2 regions of the Pseudoalteromonas obscura genome follow, and region 2 is predicted to be linked to the other one. Evidence: predicted binding sites of a transcription regulator. Region 2 holds the regulator's gene; the other holds the start of a gene.
What was found. Region 2 encodes MetJ, which represses methionine synthesis genes. Its sites were predicted from a motif close to TAGACGTCTAGACGTCTA; they were not measured.

Region 1 (8,075 bases), on a different contig from region 2:
TAAATAACCGCTCACTTTTACTGGGGATTGGATCTTTTGTCATCATGTAGCTAACAGTGTATGTGACCATGGTCGCAGCAATGCCTATTGAAATAGTCGCTATCATTAAGAAACTTAACAGAGGTGTTCTTTTGAGACTAAATACCGCCATGCGTATATAGTAGTACAGCATGTTATCTCCTGTTCAGCGGTGGGTGTAGCACTAACATAATTTTTATAATTCTATTGCTCAGACACGCATGCTTAAGCTCAAACCCTTTTAAAAATACTCACATCGAGCAAATAGCTAACCAAGGGGGGAAAGGCACTATAGATTCCAACTTACTAGCGACAAGTTGCTTAGTATATTTATCCACAATGATAACTGGCTCGCTGCCTAAAGCCTTTCAGACATAAGTGAGTTATATAGAGTATCCCAAGTATGTGATTATTATTGGTAAATGATATTCTAAACACAATTACGCCTAAAATTCCTTCGTGTGTACCTAAGCTTTCCATCGCCCATATGTAATGCAGTTAAGCACTCGTCGAACTGAACCGTAAACATTTGAGGTTTATTTAGGGGTAATTTTTTTCTTCGCTGGTTAGGCTAACAAAAACCAAATAGATACACAATAAAAACCCAGAAACAACAAAGTTAACAGCTTCGTTATAAAAGAAGAAAAATTATATAGGAAAATGTTGCTCTACGGGGCGTATATAGGGCGATTTTCAATTCAAGATTGCCCTAGCAATCAATATTTAGAATGTGGCTATTTAGCCAAGTATTTATTTAACCCCATCTTGCAGCATAGTGTTCGATACAACGCTCTTTTAAAACACCGTCGCGGATCTCAATAGCTCGTTTGGCTTGTTGCGCCAACTTTAAACTGTGAGTGACCATTAAAATCGTGGTACCACACTGGTTAAGGGACGATAAAATAGCCATAATATCTGCGGCATTTTGCGAGTCTAAATTGCCAGTCGGCTCATCAGCTAATATGAGTGAGGGTTTACCAACTAATGCACGCGCAATGGCTACCCTTTGCTGTTGGCCACCAGACAACTGGTTTGGTTTACAGTTAATTCTGTCACACAGTCCAACTTGCTCTAGTAATGACATCACGCTGGCACGGCGCTGCTTGGCAGGCACCCTGCTGTAGCGCAAAGGGATCTCCACATTATCATAGACATTTAGTTCGGGAAGCAGATGGAAGCCCTGAAAAACAAACCCAATATCAGAGCTTCGTAATCGAGATTTTTGTTTATCACTGAGTGTCTTTACGTCTTTATCTAAAAAAGTATATTCGCCAGAGCTGGGAGACTCTAATAAACCAGCAATATTTAAAAAGGTCGTTTTTCCAGAACCAGACGGGCCGACCAACGCAATAAAATCCCCCGATGAAACTTGCAAATTAAAAGGTTGTAATGCTTGAGTAACCACGGTGTTTTCTTCGTAATTTTTAGTAACACTGGAAAAATTAAGCATATACACTCACTACTTTACCACTAAATTTATACTATTCATTACGATGAAAAACCGACACCCATCAGCAATATAATGAGAGAGGCTGCAAAAAGTACAGCCTGAAAGGCAATGAATACGCAACTGCATAGTTAAAAATATAACACGGCAAAAGCTGTATGCAACCCGCTAAATTCATTAAAAAAACACTAAGAATACAGCAAAAATGACTTGTTAGAGCAGTTACCCCCTAACAAGCCCACTGGATAGGTTTAAGTATCGTAACCAAGATTAGGAGACAGCCAACGCTCAGCCTCTTCTATGGTCATATCACTACGGCGGGCGTAGTCTTCAACTTGATCTTTTTGGATGGTAGCAACTGCAAAATACTTAGCGTCAGGATGTGAGAAGTACCAGCCAGAAACAGCTGCACCTGGCCACATTGCATAAGAGCTCGTTAGCTTCATACCGATGCGGTTTTCAACATCTAACAACGACCAGATTTTTTTCTTCTCCGTGTGCTCAGGACATGCTGGGTAGCCTGGTGCGGGTCTAATACCTTGGTAGTTTTCGCGAATAAGCTCTTCATTAGTTAACGACTCATCAGCAGCAAAACCCCAGTACTCCTTGCGAACCTGTTCGTGTAAGTACTCAGCAAAGGCTTCAGCTAGCCTATCTGCCACCGCCTTGACCATGATCTTATTGTAATCATCTTGCTGCGCATCAAATGCATCCGCCAGATCATCCTCTTCAAGACCACCTGTGACTGCAAATGCGCCAAAATAATCGTCAATGCCCTTTGGTGCAACGTAATCAGCTAAACAGTAATTTGGAAAATCTGTTTTTTCCGTTTGTTGACGCAATTGACACGACTTACCAATCACCTCTGTTCGAGATTCATCGGCGTAAATTTCGATATCATCGTCTACTCGGTTGGCTGGGAATAAACCAATTACGCCTAGCGGTTGCAACTTACCCGTTTGCTCTAATTCATCGAGCATCGCATTGGCATCAGCAAATAGCTTTTTAGCTTCTTCACCAACTATTTCATCCTCTAAAATACGCGGGTATTTGCCTGCCAAAGACCATGTCATGAAATAAGGAGTCCAATCTATATATTGACGTAAAGTGGCGATGCTAACGTCTTTAAACTCAGTCACCCCCAACTTTTTAGGTTTAGGCGGTGTGTAATTATCCCAGTCTAACTTAGTGGCATTGTCCCGAGCACGGGCTAAAGTCACAGGCTTGGAACGCGGTTTTTTACGCGCTTGCTGCTCACGAACCTTAACGTATTCACTAGCCGTTTTTTCCAAAAATGCGGGCTTTTGCGTATCACTTAGTAAACTCGACACAACCCCTACAGCTCGGCTAGCATTATTTACATAAATAACGCCTTTGTCGTACTGAGGCTCAATTTTAACCGCCGTATGCGCTTTAGATGTGGTTGCACCGCCAATTAACAGTGGAATATCAAAGCCTCGACGTGTCATTTCTTTTGCCACGTGTACCATTTCATCCAGTGAAGGGGTAATAAGACCAGACAGGCCAATAGCGTCTGCTTTTTCATCGATGGCCGTTTGCAGGATTTTTTCAGCAGGCACCATCACACCTAAATCAACTACTTCATAGTTGTTACACTGCAACACAACACCCACGATGTTCTTACCAATATCGTGTACATCGCCTTTCACAGTGGCCATGACTATTTTTCCGTTGCTCGCGCCTTCTTCCTTCTCAGCTTCGATAAATGGGTCGAGGTAAGCCACCGCGCGCTTCATTACACGGGCTGACTTGACTACCTGAGGCAAGAACATTTTACCAGCACCGAACAAATCACCGACCACATTCATGCCATCCATGAGTGGCCCTTCGATTACCTGAATAGGTTTGTCGAAGCTGAGACGGCACTCTTCGGTATCTTCATCGATATACTCAGTGATCCCCTTAACAAGGGCATGCTCTAACCTTTTTGCAACTGGCCATGTACGCCACTCTAAGTCCTCTTTTTTCTCAGCTTGCGCCATACCTGAGTACTTAGGTGCAATATCAACTAAGCGTTCGCCCGCACCGGGATCAGTGTTGAGGATCACATCCTCAACAGCATTTCTCAATTCAAGTGGAATATCGTCATACACCGCCAACTGGCTTGCGTTTACGATCCCCATATCCATACCCGCTTTTATGGCATGATATAAAAATACTGAGTGGATCGCTTCACGAACTGGGTTGTTGCCTCGAAACGAGAACGACACGTTAGACACACCGCCTGATACCTTACAGTGGGGTAGATTTTGCTTTATGCGGCGCGTGCCTTCAATAAATTCAACGGCATAGTTATCATGTTCTTCAATACCGGTGGCAACGGCAAAGATATTCGGATCAAATATGATGTCTTCTGGTGGAAACCCCAGCTCATCCACAAGAATTTTGTACGAGCGCTGACAAATCTCAAACTTACGATCTGCCGTTTCAGCTTGACCGACTTCGTCAAACGCCATAACAACAACAGCTGCACCAAAACGTTTTAATATCTTGGCTTGGCGCACAAACGGCTCTCTGCCCTCTTTTAGCGAGATAGAGTTAACAATGGCCTTGCCCTGGATACATTTCAGACCCGCAACGATGACATCCCATTTAGAGGAGTCAACCATGATAGGCACTTTTGAAATTTCAGGTTCAGAAGCAATAAGGTTCAAAAACTTCACCATCGCCATTTTTGAATCCAACATGGCTTCATCCATGTTGATATCAATCACCTGCGCGCCTCCCTCCACTTGCTCTCTCGCAACTTCTAGGGCCGTTTCGTAATCTTCTTCTAAAATGAGACGTTTAAAGCGTGCTGAACCTGTGACATTGGTTCTTTCACCCACATTGGTAAATACAGCGGTAGATTGCGTCATAATGATACTTCCTAATTCAGATTACAGGCTTCAAGACCTGACAAACGCATGCGAACTTCAAGCTCAGGAAGCTTACGCGGTGACACAGGGCTCAACCCTTCAGCAAAGGCCTTAATATGCTCCGGTGTCGTCCCGCAGCACCCACCAACAATGTTAATAAAGCCTTCATTGCCCCAATCAACAATCTCTTTACTCATCTCGTCAGCTTCTAAGTCGTACTCACCAAATTCGTTCGGTAATCCAGCATTAGGGTGCACGGAAGTGAATGTTTCACATACCCGAGATAACTCTTCCACATATGGGCGCAATAGATCTGGGCCTAACGCACAGTTAAGCCCAATAGAGATAGGCTTAATATGTCGAATTGAATTGTAGAATGCTTCTGTCGTTTGCCCTGATAGAGTTCGACCTGAAGCATCTGTAATTGTACCCGAAATCATTACTGGCAACCTAACCCCAGCTTGCTCAAAAGCCTCTTCAACTCCGTAAGCCGCCGCTTTAGCATTAAGGGTATCAAATATTGTTTCAATCAAAATAAGGTGCGCTCCCCCCTCGATTAAGGCAAGGGTAGACTCAATGTATGCTTCCACCAGCGCATCAAAAGTCACGTTGCGATAGCCTGGATCATTCACATCGGGGGAAATAGAGCAGGTTTTTGATGTTGGTCCCAAAACACCGCCAACATAGCGAGGCTTGCTCGGATCTTTGGCGGTAAATTCATCACAGACTTCACGTGCCAATTTGGCCGACTCAAAATTAATCTCTCGGCTTAAACTCGCCATGTCATAATCTTCCATTGAAATGGTAGTCGAGTTAAAGGTATTGGTTTCGATAATGTCAGCACCCGCTTCAAGGTACTCTCGGTGAATTTGCTTAATCACATCAGGCTGAGTCAAACTTAACAAGTCATTGTTGCCTTTGATCAATACATGCCAGTCTTTAAAGCGCTCTCCACGGTAATCTTCTTCCTCAAACTTATGTTTTTGGATCATGGTTCCCATAGCACCGTCTAAAATAACGATGCGCTCTTGCATCGTCTTTTTCAGCGCTTCAGATACGGCTTGGCCATCGACAGGCTCAAATGGCACACTGTTATTCGGCATAATTGTTAGTCCTTACGTCTTGGCTAACGAGATTAATATCGTACGGAGTTGTTTGGTAAACATAATAGTTTAACCAATTTGAAAATAATAAAAAGGCGTGACTTTGCCACGTTTTCGATGGCTTAACTCCCGAGTCATTGTTTGGGAAGTAGTTGTCTGGCATAGGGGCATCTGGTCCATTTTGCAGATCTCGCAAGTACTCTTTTTGCAATGTATCCGCATCATACTCTGGATGTCCCGTAATATACACTTGGCTCCCTGTATTATTCTTAAGTAGATAGGCCCCGACTTGTTCTGAACCGGCCAATACCACTAAATCTTCTTTGCGATTGATTTTCTCAATATCAATATGACCATATCGGGAATGGGGCACTAAAAACTCATCGTCAAACCCACGTGTTAGTGCGCCGTGATCAAAATAAACTCGGTGTTTAAATACGCCACAAAGTTTTTGCTCTTTTAATTCTCGTTTCAATCCATGATGGTGATATAAGCCTGCATGAGCGGCCCAACAGGAAAATAGAGTTGAAGTGACATGATGTTCGGCCCAGTCAAAGAATGCTTGTAGCTCTTGCCAATAGATCACATCTGAATACTCTAAATGCGCCAAAGGTGCACCTGTGACAATCAAAGCATCGTAGTTTTCGTCTTTAACTTCTGAGAAGTAACGATAAAACATATTCAAATGTTGTTCTGAGTTTTCTGAACTGCGATGTGTGTCCAACCTGAGCAAATCCACATTTACTTGCAACGGCGTATTTGCCAATAAACGAATAAACTGAACCTCTGTCTCTACCTTATTGGGCATTAAGTTCAAGATTGCCAACCGCATAGGACGGATCTCTTGAGACATCGCGCGACTTTTCGGCATCACAAATACATTTTCGTGACGCAACCTCGCAATGGCGGGTAATTCGTCTTTAACAGTGATCGGCATGAGACCCTCCCCAGAATAGACAAAACTAACTGTAATATATTGGCTGACATTATGAACGAACGCCATAAAATTTCAACTTCTAGATGTTCAGACGTCTAAATTAGAGAATTCCCGAATATGCCATTGGCAAAAACGAGCAGGTAAGTCTCTATTTCTCGAAACCGTCTCAATACCGTCAAAAATGAGAAAGGGAAAATTGAATACAAAATAAGGGTTGAAACTCAGTGAGTTGAGTAAATTTAATTCTCAAAAATGTGAAATTTAAATTTGGCGGGAGTGTGAGGATAAAGGTTGAAAGGATAAAGGTTGAAAGGATAAAGGTTGAAAGGATAAAGGGTGAAAGGATAAAGGGTGCCAGAACAAATAGCACCCTGTCATGCAAGTAGATGATTAACCGAAATAACCGTACCCTAATACGACACTTACTATCAGCCCTGCTGAAGCAAAAATCCCATATTCAATACTCACTTTTAGACGTTGCTCTCCGACAAACAGCTTTGACTCAGTCATAGCCATGATCAAACAAGATATAAACATACAAAAGCTCAAAAGAATTAAATTAATTTGAATCGCATCGAGGATCATTATGTTCTCCAACAAGTGGCCACAGGCCGATTTAAGCACACGACTATTTCAACACAACAGAGTGTAACAAAATAAGTTCTAAGCTTTCAATAAAAACTGAAAGTTTATTTTTTGAAGCTGGAGAGCGTCAGAGAGAAGCACTATCACCGTAACTATTAAGCTCAATTACATTGCATAAATTCACAAAATAATTACAGTACAGCCAGATTAGACGACTAAATAACAAAGATGATTGTGGGTATAGGAGAAATCGCTGCATTTTGTGCAGCCGCAGTATGGGCATTTTCAACCCTATTATATAAACGTTTTAGCCATCATTTAAATCCCCTAGAGCTCAATGTCGCTAAAGGGGTAATAGCCTCTGCATTGATGGGCGTCATATTACTTTTAACTTGGGACAGCCAATTGCCTACTAGTCATATAAGCTGGGGGTGGTTAATTGCCAGCGGTATTGTCGGCATTGCAATTGGAGACAGTGCCTACTTCGCAGCCCTGCGCAATATTGGTCCAGCCCGAACATTGGTGATCGAATCACTCGCGCCAGCCATTGCTGGATTGCTGAATATCGCGCTGTTAGGCGTATATCTATCTGCCACTGCTTGGCTCGGTATTTTGATTACTACTTTAGGCGTCGTTATTGCAGTCAAACCCAGTCAAAAGCTGCCAAAACTAGATAAAGACATTTACCGTAAGGGCGTATTATTTGCGCTGGGAGCCGCAACATGCCAAGCCGCCGGCATGGTCCTTTCAAAAGGTGCACTAAATAATGATGACATCAGCAGCTTGTGGGCAGCCATGATACGCCTTGCTGCGGGCACGCTCGTGGTGGCAATGATAGTTGCAGTAATAAAACACAGCAGCTTAACACGCGCCATTACACTCAAAGGAATTGAGGGCAAAGCTTGGTTGTTTGCAGCGGTTTTCTTTGGCACCTTCATCGGTTTATGGCTACAACTTGTCTCTGTCAATAATACCGACCCTGCGGTAGCACAAACCATTTTTTCTGCCGCGCCGTTAATGGTTATGACGATGAGTTTGATAAGAAGAGAGCATGTGACACGCGCTATGATATTGGGTGGGGTAACAGCTTTGGTGGGGATAGTTTT
Region 2 (8,075 bases):
TCGTATTCGAAGAGCATTAGCGCAATCTAAAAATGTTGTATCAATCCGCTTAATGCGCGGTGTTGGTTTAAACAACACTGCAGATCACATTCTCAAATTCGGATTTAGTGACGAAGATGTGGTACGTAGCGAATCACTCGCCTTAGGTAGTGCCGCGATGACACCGTTAGAAATGGCCAGAGGAATGAGCGCATTTGCCAATGGTGGGCACCTAATTGAACCTTATTTTATTGACAGACTAACCGATGCGTTTGGCAATGAGTTAGGCACAGCAAGTCCATTGCGTGTGTGCAGTGAAGAAGCACTTGAAGCCGATCCGTATACATGCGCACCTAGGATCATTTCGGAAAAGAATGCCTTTTTAGTTGCCGATGCATTAAAAAGTGCCATCTGGGGTGGCGGCAGTTGGCGACATAAAACAGGCTGGACCGGGACAGGTTGGCGAGCTCAGACACTTAAGCGAAAAGACTTGGCAGGCAAAACCGGCACAACAAATAATGCCGTTGACACATGGTTTACCGGCTTTAACCAAAATTTACTTACCACAGTTTGGGTTGGATTTGATGATGCCAGCAAACCACTTGGTCGCGCGGCTTACAATACTAACTTGGGCAAAAAGCAGATTGTAGGTGGGGAAGCCGGTGCGACGACGGCACAGCCTGCCTGGGTGAGTTTTATGCGTCATGCGCTCCAAGAAGAGCCATTGGCACCCATAGAGCCCCCTCCTGGGCTTGTATCAATACGTATTGATTTAAAAACGGGTCTACTGAGTGAAAAAAATGACTACACCAGCCGCTTTGAATATTTTGAACGAGGAACCGCTCCGACAAAGTATGTTTTAGACTCAGGCAGTAGCACACCTTTTGACGATAGCCTGCCAGCGTCAGAAGAATTATTTTAGATAACAGAAAAACAAAAAGGCCATGCAGTGCATGGCCTTTTAAATTGGCAAAATATCGTTTATGTAAACAACTCTATTATTTGAGCTTTTGTGTTAACCAATATAAATCAGAGTGGATCCCAGCTGCTGTCACCTCTTTACCGGCACCCGGCCCTTGGATCACTAACGGGTTACTTTCATACCACTGGCTGGTGATCACAAAAATATTGTCACCAGGGGTTAAATTCGCAATTGCACTGCCAGCCTCAACATAGGCAATGCCAACTTTAGCACTAACCTGACCTTGCTCATCGATATCTAAAGCCCCTGTGTAACGCAGTGCCTTGCCTTCAGATTGCGACTGCTCATAACGAGACTGATAAAATGTATCTAAATCCTGACGCTTAGCAAGAAAAGAGTCCCAATCACCTGTGGCCAAATGTTCTGGCATCAATGGCTCTAGGGCAATATCTTCAACGTCTAGTTCAAGTCCTAGATCTCTGGCCAAAATAAGCAATTTACGCTGCATATCTCGACCTGATAAGTCTTCTCTCGGATCCGGCTCGGTATAGCCCATCCCCTGTGCTTCTAACACCAAATCAGAAAAAGGTTTAGTACCATCAAAGCTACTACATAGCCAAGAAAGAGTTCCAGAGAATACCCCCTCTATACGCGTCACAGCATCCCCACTGTTTTGCAAATCAGCCAATGCAAAATTGATCGGCAATCCAGCACCAACACTCGTGTTATAACGCCAGTGTAAGTTGCGCTCTTGTAATTGCTCAAGTAGTTTTCCATACCAAGCTTGTGCTGCTGTACCGGCATATTTATTGGCACTTATCAAATGACAGTCATGTGCCACAAAACTCGGATACATATCGCTAAAAGCATCGCTGGCAGTAATATCAATCACTACTTTGTGCTCATAGTCGAGTTCACCGATACGCTCAAGCAAATCTGACTGCTGGTAGCTTTGCGCCTCGCTTCGCCATTGCTGTTGCCAGTTTTGAATATTGATACCACTTGGGCAAAACAACATTTCTTTAGAGCGAACCAAAGCCACAATCTTTAGATCAAAGTTTGCTTGTAACTTCTCAACTTGCTTTTGACATTGATCAACGAACACTTCGCCCACATTGCCAAGGCCCGCAATGATCACAGCTAATTCTCGGCCTTTATTGACTACCTTATCATGTAAAATAGCAAGTACATCGCTATCGATAGATTGATCTGTCAAGAATAATGCATAACGCCCATCACTGTGAGTAAAACGTACAACCACATCTTGCTGCTCTAAAACCGCAGCCACTTGCTGAGTTAATTGATGTGTTTCATGGCTAGGCGCTACTATTGCCAAGCCTCTCAAGTGAGACTCAACAATATTCCCCCTGCCTTGCAAATGGCTAGCTACAGCATGGGTGTCATTACTCGGTACTAGGAGATAATCTTCACCACCCTTACTAAAGTGGTGAATACTATGTTGTATTAATTGGCTTAAGGTTCGCACCTCACCCGTAGCAAGTCCCTCAACCCGAATTAAATCAAGTTCCTCAAATGTGGTGATAAACCGCTTATCTTTGCTATAACCTTGTTTCACGATTTCCGTGCCTACGGCTTCAGGGTCATAACTACTACGCACTTGAAGTTTAATGTTGGTGTCTTTCAGTGGTGATAACGTTTTTGCATGCAACACAGGATTACCAAGACGAGCAAGCAGATTCGCTTGCGCTCTACAAACCTTAGGGTATTTAATTGCTGAACTTACTTTACGCGGATCGGTACTGAACACACCGTGAGTATCAGTCCAAATTGATACAGCCTGCGCATCAATATAATTAGCCAACAGGGTTGCACTATAATCACTGCCATTGCGGCCCAGAGTGATCGTATTACCGTCACAATCTGAGGCAATAAACCCAGTCACTATGTGAATTTTTTCGCCACTTAATTGTTCTATACACGCTTGTTTATTTTGTGCATGTAACAATTGACCTTGATGCTGGGTAAATAAACTTCTCGCATCTACATCAAGTGCACTGACATTTAATGTCGACAATAAATGTGCTAGCAGACGTGCAGACCATACTTCGCCATGTGCCAATAACGATGCTTCATGTAAGTTTAAATCTGCTGCCGCCTTTGCAATGCTCTGTAGCTCATCTTTTAGCTTTTCTAATAGAGTATTTGCTTGCTGACTCGTAAACAACTCTGTCAGCAGTTGATTTTGATGGTTTTCCACCTGCAATAAGATGTCATTAAAGGCATTATCATCTTTTTGTAAATAACTTTGCCATAACTTCACTAGCGTATTTGTGGTTTTACCCGCTGCTGACACAACGACACAATCACCTCTTTGGCATTGGCCTAAAATGATATTAGCAACCGCTTGATAGCGCGCTGCAGAACTAAGGCTAGAGCCGCCAAATTTGTGTACTACTTTTGTCATATTGTTACCATAAAACCGTATGTGCAGGGGATAGTTTAAAGTCTTTGGCATCGTCAGAATCACCGCTTACAGGACTGTACACCTTTTTAAACGCTTGCTCAAGATCTGCTAACAAATCTTCAACGTCTTCAATTCCAACGGAAATTCGGATTAACGTATCGCCTACGCCCGCTTCAAGTCTAGCCTGTGGATCCATCCCTGCATGGGTCATCGTAGCTGGGTGACAAATCAAACTCTCTACACCACCCAAAGATTCAGCTAGAGAAAATTGGGACAAAGAAGTTAAAAATGCAGCGGAGTCTTTCAGACCCCCTTTGATGTCAAAACTTACCATGCCACCAAATCCATGCTGCTGCTTTTTGGCGAGCGCATGCTGTGGATGGGAAGCTAAACCGGGATAATAAACTTGCTCAACAAATGGAGAAGATTCTAAATACTGAGCTATCGCCAATGCATTGTGCTCATGCTGCTTTAGGCGCACTTTTAAAGTTCTAAGTCCGCGCAGTGTTAAGTAGCTGTCAAAAGGTGAACCTGTAATGCCAATATTGTTTGCCCACCAAGCAAGCTCTTCCCCCAATTCTTGCGTGCGAGCAATGACAGCTCCACCAACAACGTCTGAGTGACCATTGATAAACTTAGTCGTAGAGTGCACAACAATATCCACACCAAAAGCGATTGGGTTTTGCAGCGCCGGTGATAAAAATGTATTGTCCGCAGCTACCAAGGCGCCACAACCGTGCGCAGCTTTCACCACAGCTTCAATGTCTGTCAGTCTTAGAATTGGATTACTCGGAGTTTCTATCCAAACTATCTTAGGCGCAATATCCGCAATCTTTTGCAGACTTTCAGGCTGAGTTAAATCAAGTACTTCTACTTTTAATAAGCCACGCTTTTCTAAAGAGGTAAATAATCGATAACTGCCACCGTAACAGTCATGCGGGATCACCAAAGTATCGTCATGGTTTAATAACTGTGTCACAAGATGAACCGCAGCCATGCCAGTTGCGGTAATAATGCCTTTTTCGCCACCTTCTAACTGAGTGAGTGTATCGGCTAAAATATCTCGATTTGGGTTGCCACTGCGACCATAATCATAATCCCGCTTTTTATCAAAATCAGCGAAAGAATAGGTCGTAGAGAGATATAAAGGAGGCACAACTGCACCATGATGCTTATCTGCATCGATGCCATTTCTCACGGCAATCGTTGACTTCTTACTTTGGCTCATAGGTCACCTGGATACTTGGATGTTTAGACGTCTAAAAGGTTAGATGAACAATTGTGAGATGTCAAAACATTTATACTTCTATATGGCTAAATAACTAGTATTTGACTATCTTATTCAAACCGATAAAATTTCGCCACGAAAGCGATAAAGGATGCCAATAAGACTGAATCTTTGACCTAATATGGCAAAAGACCGAGTATTCTGCCAATTTCCTGTACAGTGCACAGCAATTAGCTTGTATATGGTACAAACCGTCAGCAGTGCACTCAGCAAACAAAATCCAGTCTTATTCACATTCAAGGTAAACACTGAGGCAAGTACACAATTATGGCTAAATGGAACGGTGAATATGTTCACCCATATGCAGAACACGGTAAAAAATCAGAACAGGTGAAAAAAATCACTGTTTCAATTCCTTTGAATGTACTTAAAGTACTGACAGATGAACGGACTCGTCGACAGGTTAACAACCTGCGCCATGCAACAAATAGTGAATTACTGTGTGAAGCGTTTTTACATGCGTTTACTGGCCAGCCTTTGCCAAATGACGAAGACTTAAGAAAAGATAATCCAGAGAAGATCCCAGCAGAAGTTCGCGAGATTATGGAAAAAATGGGATTAGATATTCCTGAGATAAACGAAGAATAATCAGTCCCTATCAAATATAAAAAAGCCTCACTAATGTGAGGCTTTTTTATATCATGTAACACACTAAGCCCCTTACAAGACTTAGCCGTAAAATCTATGCCATGTAATTTTCAGGTAGTTCAATCTGTGCAACACCTGAGTCAATTGCAGCTTGTGCAACTGCTTTTGCAATACGAGGTAGTAAACGAGGGTCCATAGGCTTTGGAATTATGTACTCTGAGCCAAACTCTAAGCTTTCTACTTCTGCTGCAACCAAAACTTCTTCCGGTACAGGTTCTTTTGCAATACTACGAATAGCTTCTACCGCTGCAATTTTCATTTCATCATTGATAGCAGTAGCGCGCACATCTAATGCACCGCGGAAAATAAACGGAAAACACAGTACGTTATTAACTTGGTTTGGATAGTCAGAGCGACCTGTCGCCATGATTAAGTCGTCTCGAGCGCTATGTGCCACTTCAGGGCTAATCTCTGGATCTGGATTCGAACAAGCAAAAACCACAGGCTTATTAGCCATCAGTTTAAGATCTTCTGGTGATAGCAAATCAGGACCAGATACACCAACAAATACATCGGCTTCAGCAATAACATCCTGCAATGTACGCTTATCAGTGTTATTGGCAAACAGCGTTTTATACTCATTTAAGTCATCGCGACGTGTATGGATAACACCTTTGCGGTCTAACATGTAAATGTGTTCACGTTGAGCACCACATTTAATTAGCAATTCCATACAAGCGATTGCGGCTGCACCTGCACCCAAACAAACAATGATCGCCTCTTTGATGTCTTTACCTTGAATTTCCAAAGCGTTTAGCATGCCAGCAGCAGTTACGATCGCTGTACCATGCTGATCATCGTGAAAAACAGGAACATCACAGCGCTCAATTAAAGCTTTTTCAATTTCAAAACACTCTGGCGCTTTAATATCTTCTAAGTTAATACCACCAAACGTATCTGCAATATTTGCAACGGTGTTGATAAAATCTTCAGTTGTGCGGTGTTTTACTTCGATATCAATCGAATCTAAACCTGCAAATCGCTTAAATAAAAGCGCTTTACCTTCCATTACGGGTTTAGACGCCAAAGGTCCTAGGTTACCCAGACCTAAAATAGCAGTACCGTTACTGATCACAGCAACCATGTTGCCTTTACCTGTATATCGGTATGCATTTGCAGGATCTGCCGCAATTTCGCGCACGGGTTCTGCAACACCTGGACTATAAGCTAAGGCTAGATCTTTGACGGATTCAGCAGGTTTTGTCAGTTCAACACTGATTTTACCTGGGACGGGGTGAGCGTGGTAATGTAATGCTTTTTCACGTAAATCTGACATGACGCGATTTTTTCCTACGAGAAGTTAAAAGTGAGAGTGAGATAAAAATTCGCTAACTGCTTTCAACAATACCTCTTTTGAAAATTAATTCAAGCACTATCAGGTCTATCCTGTTAGACGATATTCTTTGGTATTTAGCGACTTTTAAGCTACTTTTCATCAAAATTTACAGCAATAAATTAACGGTAACATCCATAATTCTTGGTCATGAAAGGTTAATTTATATGCAAAAAAACCACATATGACGAACAAGAATCAATTCACTAACAAAACCATACAGTTAAATGAAAATAACTACATTTAGTGACATTTAGATGAATTTAACTAACTTTAAATAAAAATTAAACAAGCATAACTATTCAAAACAAAGACTGTTTTAAACACACATCTCACATTTTGCTTCATAATTTCAGTGCAAAAAGCACATTGGAGCTGTGCCAATTAAACCACTTAGTTAGACATATGCTATAGAACAAATATGGCAACTTTTTAATACAATACCAAATTGCATATTATTTTTTATTCGGGGGAATGCTGAAGCACATGTATGAAGAAAAAGGCATGTACTAAAACGAAAAAAGCACCCGTAGGTGCTTTCTTTCATTAACTAAGCAGTGATTAACGCTTAGCAGATAGCGCACCGAAGCGCTTGTTGAAGCGATCAACACGACCACCAGTATCAAGGATCTTCTGCTTACCAGTGTAGAACGGGTGGCAAGAAGAACATACGTCTAGGTGAATGTCTTTACAAAGTGTTGAACGCGTCTCGAATTTGTTACCACAAGAACAAGTTGCTGAGATCGTCTCGTACTTAGGATGAATACCTTCTTTCATAGGAAACCTCTAATTTAAGGCCGTATCGCTCTCCAAACCCGAAGTTTGGCACCATACGTCGTTATACAAATAAATTGGACGCGTATTTTAGGACTTTCATACTCAAACTACAAGCAATAAATTAGTATCTAACTAGATTTTTATTATTCCTGTTTACTATCCGGAATTTACCCTCACAAGTAGAAAGTGTTGAGGTATACTCTGGCACTTCGCATTCTTACTTTGTACGCAATAGGCGGATCACTTGGAGAGCACATGCCATTTGCAGCTGTCGCAATAAAAGTCCCTTTACACAAGACTTTTGATTACACCTACCAACCCTCCATGACCCCTTGTGTCGGCGGTCGAGTCTGGGTCAAATTTGCCAATCGGCGTTGTGTCGCCGTCGTCACCGAATTAAAAACACATAGTGACGTCCCAGAAAATAAAATAAAGCCGCTTGAATCTGTTATTGACAGCACACCCATTCTAGATAGTGCTCATTTAAGTTTTTTACTTTTTGCCAGTCAATATTATTGCTACCCATTCGGTGAGACAATATTTACCGCATTACCAGGCGCACTGCGTGACGGTCAGAATGTAGATAAAACGCAGTTGCCCTTTTTAACACTCACCGACGCGGGGCGAGAAACCACGCAATTGAGAGCCAAGAAGCAGCTTGCATTACTAGAACAATTGCGCAGTGCCGGGGATGCGACACATA

Region 1: the regulator MetJ is predicted to act here: its motif matches at 6,465-6,482, upstream of QNM18_RS06045 (homoserine O-succinyltransferase).

Annotation. Positions count from the first base shown of each region.
Region 1 is NZ_JASJUT010000002.1:434,976-443,050, forward strand. It holds gene QNM18_RS06025 (ABC transporter permease) at 1-172, opposite strand, end outside; gene QNM18_RS06030 (ABC transporter ATP-binding protein) at 773-1,468, opposite strand; gene metH (methionine synthase) at 1,717-4,344, opposite strand; gene QNM18_RS06040 (homocysteine S-methyltransferase family protein) at 4,356-5,378, opposite strand; gene QNM18_RS06045 (homoserine O-succinyltransferase) at 5,437-6,384, opposite strand; gene QNM18_RS06050 (hypothetical protein) at 6,775-6,921, opposite strand; gene QNM18_RS06055 (DMT family transporter) at 7,198-8,075, shown strand, end outside.
Region 2 is NZ_JASJUT010000009.1:196,908-204,982, forward strand. It holds gene QNM18_RS19135 (penicillin-binding protein 1A) at 1-901, shown strand, start outside; gene metL (bifunctional aspartate kinase/homoserine dehydrogenase II) at 978-3,326, opposite strand; gene metB (cystathionine gamma-synthase) at 3,331-4,554, opposite strand; gene metJ (met regulon transcriptional regulator MetJ) at 4,882-5,202, shown strand; gene QNM18_RS19155 (malic enzyme-like NAD(P)-binding protein) at 5,297-6,538, opposite strand; gene rpmE (50S ribosomal protein L31) at 7,157-7,372, opposite strand; gene priA (primosomal protein N') at 7,628-8,075, shown strand, end outside.